Haladaptatus sp. R4: one gene and its partner. The protein of the gene in region 1 binds, or shares a complex with, the protein of each later gene. Links are inferred from orthologs where the notes say so. Each region holds a gene or a part of one and is shown in the gene's direction. Other genes may lie near its edges.

The links.
Region 2: A4G99_RS08415 (region 1) and A4G99_RS06310 share a complex: the UniProt entries of both Methanocaldococcus jannaschii proteins name them as parts of the 30S ribosomal subunit. The link is inferred for Haladaptatus sp. R4 from one-to-one orthologs.

What each region holds. Positions count from the first base shown.
Region 1 is NZ_LWHG01000011.1:930,616-933,709, reverse strand. Bases 324-3,093 are described here. They hold A4G99_RS08415 (30S ribosomal protein S8), read left to right. Parts: upstream 324-1,397; coding sequence 1,398-1,790; downstream 1,791-3,093. Other genes in these bases: A4G99_RS08400 (50S ribosomal protein L19e), read left to right, coding at 3,036-3,093; A4G99_RS08405 (50S ribosomal protein L32e), read left to right, coding at 2,333-3,043; A4G99_RS08410 (50S ribosomal protein L6), read left to right, coding at 1,793-2,329; A4G99_RS08420 (30S ribosomal protein S14), read left to right, coding at 1,219-1,395; A4G99_RS08425 (50S ribosomal protein L5), read left to right, coding at 704-1,222. Outside these bases: rplX (50S ribosomal protein L24), read left to right, coding at 1-9; more of A4G99_RS08430, read left to right, coding at 6-323; more of A4G99_RS08400, read left to right, coding at 3,094-3,094. UniProt on the Methanocaldococcus jannaschii protein: One of the primary rRNA binding proteins, it binds directly to 16S rRNA central domain where it helps coordinate assembly of the platform of the 30S subunit.
Region 2 is NZ_LWHG01000011.1:521,466-524,697, reverse strand. What follows is about bases 1-2,908. They hold A4G99_RS06310 (30S ribosomal protein S19e), read left to right. Parts: upstream 1-1,180; coding sequence 1,181-1,636; downstream 1,637-2,908. Other genes in these bases: truA (tRNA pseudouridine(38-40) synthase TruA), read left to right, coding at 2,840-2,908; A4G99_RS06305 (DNA-binding protein), read left to right, coding at 1,763-2,104; A4G99_RS06315 (lysylphosphatidylglycerol synthase transmembrane domain-containing protein), read left to right, coding at 94-1,122. Also shown: more of truA, read left to right, coding at 2,909-3,232. UniProt on the Methanocaldococcus jannaschii protein: May be involved in maturation of the 30S ribosomal subunit.

The sequences.
Region 1 (3,094 bases):
TCCGAATGAGCAACCATCAGAAACGACTCTCCGTTCCGAACTCTTGGCCGGTCGAGCGAAAGACCGCCACGTTCACCGTGAAGGCCGGCGCCGGCCCGCACGGTCGTGACGGTGTCCCGCTCCTCATCATCCTGCGGGACGTGCTGGGCTACACCGCTTCGAAGAAGGAAGCCCGCTACGCGCTCAACCAAGATTCCGTACTCGTGAACGGACAATCAGTGAGTGACGAACAGCGACCCATCGGCATGTTCGACATCCTCGCGTTCCCAGAACGCGACGAATACTACCGCGTCTTCCCCGACGAGGGTGGTCGCCTCGCGCTGACCCCCATCGACGAGGATGCGGCGGACGGCCGACTGGCGAAAATCGAGGACAAGACGAACGTCCCCGGTGGCGAAACGCAACTCAATCTCCACGACGGCAGCAACCTCCGTGTCGAGTCCGATTCGGACTACAACACGAAGGACTCCATCGTCGTCGGGACGGAGGACAAGGAAATCCTTGCCCACTTCCCGTACGAGGAAGGTAGTCTCGTTACCGCCGTTAGCGGGCAGCACGCCGGCGAAATCGGCGAAGTCACCGACATCACGGTGACGCCCGGCAGCGGTTCGAACACCGTCGCCGTTTCCGGCGACGAGAACGAGTTCGAGACCGTCGAGGAGTACCTCGTCGTCATCGACGAGAACTTCACGGGTGATGACGAATGAGCGAAGCCGAATTCCACGAGATGCGAGAGCCGAAAGTGGAGAAAGTCGTCGTCCACATGGGCGTCGGTGAAGGTGGTCGCGAACTCGCCAACGCCGAGGACATCCTCGAAGACGTGACGGAACAACAGAGCGTCCGCACGCTGGCGAAGTCCACCCTGCCGGATTTCGGAATCCGTCAGGGAGACCCCATCGGTGCGAAGGTGACGCTCCGTGGCGAGGAAGCACACGACTTCCTCGAAACGGCGCTCCCGCTCGTGAGCCTCTCGTCGAAGCAGTTCGACGAGACCGGGAACTTCAGCTTCGGTATCAACGAGCACACCGAGTTCCCGAACCAGGAGTACGACCCGAACGTCGGAATCTACGGGCTTGACGTGACCGTCAACCTCGTTCGGCCGGGCTACCGCGTCGCAAAGCGCGACAAGGTCACCCGCCAGATTCCGTCGAACCACCGACTGACGGCCGAGGACGCGCTCGCGTTCCTCCAGGCCAACTTCGACGTTGAGGTGGATGAATGAGCGAAAGTGAAAACGATGCGACCGGCGAGCATTCGACCAAGCGCACTGGCCAAATGGAAACGTGCCAACGATGTGGTCGAAAGCAAGGTCTGGTCGGCAAGTACGACATCAATCTGTGTCGACAGTGCTTCCGTGAGATCGCACGCGACATGGGATTCAGGAAGTACCGATAACAATGGCAGGAAACGACCCCCTTAGCAACGCACTCTCCGGCGTGGACAACGCCGAAGGTGTCGGTCATCTGTCCCACACGGTACAGCCCGCTTCGAACGAGATCGGCAGCGTGCTCGAGGTCTTCTACGACCACGGGTACATCGACGGCTTCGACTTCGTCGATGACGGTAAAGCCGGTCGGTTCGAGGTCGAACTAAAAGGCGCTATCAACGAATGTGGCGCGGTCAAGCCCCGCTATTCGGTGGGCAAGGACGACTTCGAGAAGTGGGAGAAACGGTTCCTCCCCGCCCGTGACTACGGGGCACTCGTCGTCACGACCAGCCACGGCGTCATGAGCCACTACGAAGCCCGTGAGGAGGGCATCGGTGGCCAGGTCATCGCATACGTCTACTAACAATGCCACGAGTAGAAATCGAAATTCCGGACGAGGTGTCCGCCGACGTAGACCACCTCGACGTGACCATCGAAGGACCGGAGGGATCCGTCACGCGACGGCTCTGGTACCCGAACATCAGTGTCACGGTCGAGGACGACGCAGTGGTCATCGAGAGCGACGTCACCGACGCGAAAACGAACGCGACGGTGGGAACGTTCGAGAGCCACGTGCGAAACATGGTCCACGGCGTGAGCGAGGAGTGGGAGTACAAGATGGAAGTCTTCTACTCTCACTTCCCGATGCAGGTCCGTTCCGAGGGCGACGAAGTCGTCATCGAGAACTTCCTCGGAGAGAAAGCGCCACGACGAACGAACGTCCACGGGGACACCGTCGTCGAGGTCAGCGACGAGGAACTGAGCCTGCGCGGCCCAAGTATCGAAGACGTCGGTCAGACCGCCGCAGACATCGAACAACTCACCCGCGTGTCGGGCAAAGACACGCGCGTGTTCCAGGACGGCGTCTACATTACCGAGAAGCCGTCCACGGGAGGTGCCTGATAGATGGCAGACGAACCAGAACAGATCGAAGACATCAGCGGTGTTGGCGAGAGCAAGGCCGAATCGCTTCGTGAGGAAGGCTTCGAGTCCGTCGAGGACATCAAAGCCGCCGAGCAATCGGACCTCGCGGAAGTCGACGGAATCGGCAACGCACTCGCTGCCCGTATCAAGGCGGACGTCGGAAGCCTCGAAGTCGAAGAGGAGACCGAAGCCGAGATCGAAGAAGAGGAATCGGAGGCCGAGGAGGAAGAACCGGCCGAAGACGTCGAAACCGAACTGCAACCCCGCGGGCTGACCGAGAAGACGCCCGACCTCGAAGACGAGGAGGCACGACTGCTCAAGCAGCGAAAACGTGTCGGGACCCCGCAGTTCAATCGACAGGACTACCACAAGAAAAAGCGCACGCCCTCGTCGTGGCGCAAGCCGCGCGGAAACCTCAGCAAGCAGCGCCGGGGAATCAAGGGCAAGGGCGACATGGTCGAGGCGGGCTACCGCACGCCGAAAGCGGTTCGGGGCAAGCACCCGAGCGGCTTCGACGAGGTTCGCGTTCACAACGTCGATGATCTCGACGGCGTGGACGGCGACACCGAAGCGGTTCGCATCGCCTCGAAAGTCGGCGCTCGCAAACGCGAGCGTATCGAGGAAGTCGCCGAGGACGACGGCATTCGCGTGCTCAACCCGACCTACATCGAAGTGGAGGTAGACAATGAGTGACCTGAGTGCACAGAAGAAACTCGCATCGGACGTTCTCGACGTCGGTAAGAA
Region 2 (3,232 bases), 410 kb from region 1 along the record:
TTGCTCGCGGTGAGGGAAAAAGCCGAACGGTCTTCGTTGGCTTCAAGCCACCCCCGCGTTATTAGAAATGTGATGCGTCTCGACTTGGGTGACATGCGAACGATAATCGTCGGCTTCGTAGCCGCGATTGCCGTTCTGCTCGTCATCTTTTCACTCGCTGGTATCAACGAAATTATGACGTCGCTCACGATGGCCGACGGACGAATCGTCATCGCCGTCGCCGTCGTCGCCCTAGCGTGGCTTTTCTCGTGGTCTATGTCGCTCCGTACCGTCCTCGGCGTTCTCGGGATTCGTATCTCCGTGCTGCGCGCGTTTTCGCTCTACGCCGGTGCGACGTTCGCCAACAACGTCACCCCGTTCGGACAAGCGGGCGGCGAACCGTTCGCCGCGCTGCTCATCTCGCGGACGACGAACGCCGATTACGAGTCGAGTCTCGGCGCTATCGCCAGCGTGGACTCCATCAACTTCGTCCCGTCCATCTCTTTCGCGCTCGTCGGTGTGGCCTACTACGCGACAGTGCTCACGCTCGGGCACGCCCTCGTGATGGTCGGACTCACTATCGTCGCAGTCGCCATCGCCGTTCCCATCGTCGCAATCCTCGGATGGAGGAACCGTGACCAAGTCGAGATGAAAATCGCCGACATCGTCGTGAGGGTCGTCGGCGGCTTGGCCCGGTTCGTACCGCGGCTCACGCCGACGAGCAAAGCGGCGGTAGTTCACCGCCTCCGCGGGTTTTTCGACGCTATCGAACGCGTCGCGGGGAACCGTCGTGGCCTCGCGCTTTCGATATTTTTCTCGGCGTTCGGATGGTTTCTCTCGGCGGTGTCACTCTGGCTGTCGTTCTACGCGCTCGGATACACCGTCCCGTTCGCGGCCGTTCTGTTCGTAATCCCCCTCGGAAGTATGGCCAGTATCACCCCACTTCCCGGTGGTCTCGGCGGAGTCGACGCCGTGTTGGTCATCCTGCTCGTCCCCATCGCCGGGGTCTCGGCGACGACGGCGAGCGCGGCAGCGCTGATTCACCGTGGCGCGACGTACTTCCTTCCGGTCCTCATCGGCGGTTCCACGACGGCGATGTTGGAAGCCGACAACGCGAAGACCGGCAGCGTCAGAAGCGACTGACGGTGGGTCCCTACTCCGTAACGATGGCTTTAAACGCCGTCGCAAGGAAATCTGTCCTATGACGACGCTCTACGACGTTCCGGCGGATGCGCTTATCGACGCGCTCGCCGACGACCTCGAAGAACGATTCGACCGACCGGACTGGGCAGAATTCACGAAGACGGGTGCTCAGCGCGAACTGCCTCCGGAACAGGAGAACTTCTGGCACATCCGCGCCGGAAGCCTCCTTCGCAAGGTCGCCATGAACGGCCCCATCGGTGTCGAGCGACTTTCGACCGAATACGGCGGCAGCAAGGGCGGTTCGAACCGCTACGCCGTCGCTCCGAGCCACCGATCGGACGGCAGCAAGAAGGTCATCCGAACCATCCTCCAGCAACTCGAAGAGGAAGACCTCATCCAGTCCAACGAACACCGCGGCCGCGAAATCACGGCTGACGGTCGAAGCCTTCTCGACGACACCGCCGGTGAAGTCCTCTCCGACCTCGACCGACCGGAACTCGAACGCTACGCCTGAATACGTCCGTTTTTCCGTTTTTCACCTTCTTTCGACCAGTCGTGGGTATTCGACTCCACGTCACGGCGTCCGAGAGAGAACGTCCGTAATTGTTTTTGGTCGTGCGGGGTAAACAACCGATAAGAGATGAGTGGAAATCCCGACGACGAACGATTGGAAGAGCTTCGAAAGCAGAAAATGGAAGAGCTACAGGATCAGCAACAGCAAGAAGAAGCTCAACAGCAAGCACAGCAGCAGGCGAACGCCCAGAAACAGGCGTTGCTTCGACAGTACCTGACCGACGGCGCGCGAAAGCGGCTGAACTCGGTTCGCATGAGCAAACCGCAGTTCGCGGAACAGGTCGAACAACAGATACTGGCGATCGCACAGAGCGGCCGTATCAACGGAAAAATAGACGACGCGAAGATGAAGGAGTTGCTACGCGAACTGAAGCCCGATAAGACGAGCTTCAACATCAAGCGCCGCTGAGATGGAGCTCGGACTCCTCTACAGCGGCGGCAAGGATTCGACCCTTGCCGCACTCATACTGGACGATTTCTACGACATCACCCTCGTAACGGCTCACTTCGGCGTCACGGACGATTGGAAACACGCCCGTGACACCGCCGAAGCGACCGGTTTCGACTTCGAGTCGGTCGAACTCGACCGGGAGGTCGCGGCCGAAGCCGTCGAGCGGATGGTCGAAGACGGCTATCCGCGAAACGGCATCCAACACGTCCACCTTCACGCGTTGGAAGCCGTCGCGGCGATGGGGTTCGACGCGATTGCCGACGCACGCGCCGTGACGACCGCGTGCCGACCGTCTCGCGTGCACAAGCCCAAAGCCTCGAAGACCGCCACGGTATCGACTACATCGTTCCGCTCTCCGGATTCGGCCGGGGTGCCGTCGACCGTCTCGTCGCGGCGACGCTCGACGTGGAGTCCGGGCCGAGCGACGAGATTCGGAAGGCCGACTACGAGGCCGAGCTTCGAACGCTCCTCGCCGACGGACACGGGGACGAGACCATCGCCGACGTGTTCCCCGCCCACGAACAGACCTACGTTACGGGATTCACCGGGGAACGTTAACCCCGGATTTCGAATATACTCCGAGGATACTCGATTCGAACAACGGCCCTGTTTTCCGGTACGATTTCCCAGCGAACCTCCGCAGAGGCGGTAACAACCGACGAACTAAAGGCTCGGCTCGTGTACCGACTGTCGATGCGCGCCTTTCGAGTCGCCTACGACGGTAGCCCGTTTTACGGATTCCAGCGACAGCCGGACGTCCCGACCGTCGAGGATACCCTGTTCGATTCCCTGTGTGCCCTCGGCGTCGCGGACAACGTACCGGAGGGGTACGCCGCCGCCGGAAGAACCGACGCGGGCGTGTCCGCCCTCGCACAGACGGTCGCCTTCGAGTGCCCAGAGTGGCTCTCCCCGTCGGCGTTCAACAGCGAACTCCCGGGCGAGATTCGCGTCTGGGCCAGCACGGACGTCGATCCGGCGTTTCACGCGACTCACGACGCCTACTACCGGGAGTATGTCTATCATTCTCATGCGCCACGAGCCAACCTCGGGCTGGCAAAGGAGGCATCGAGACGGCTCTCGGGCGAA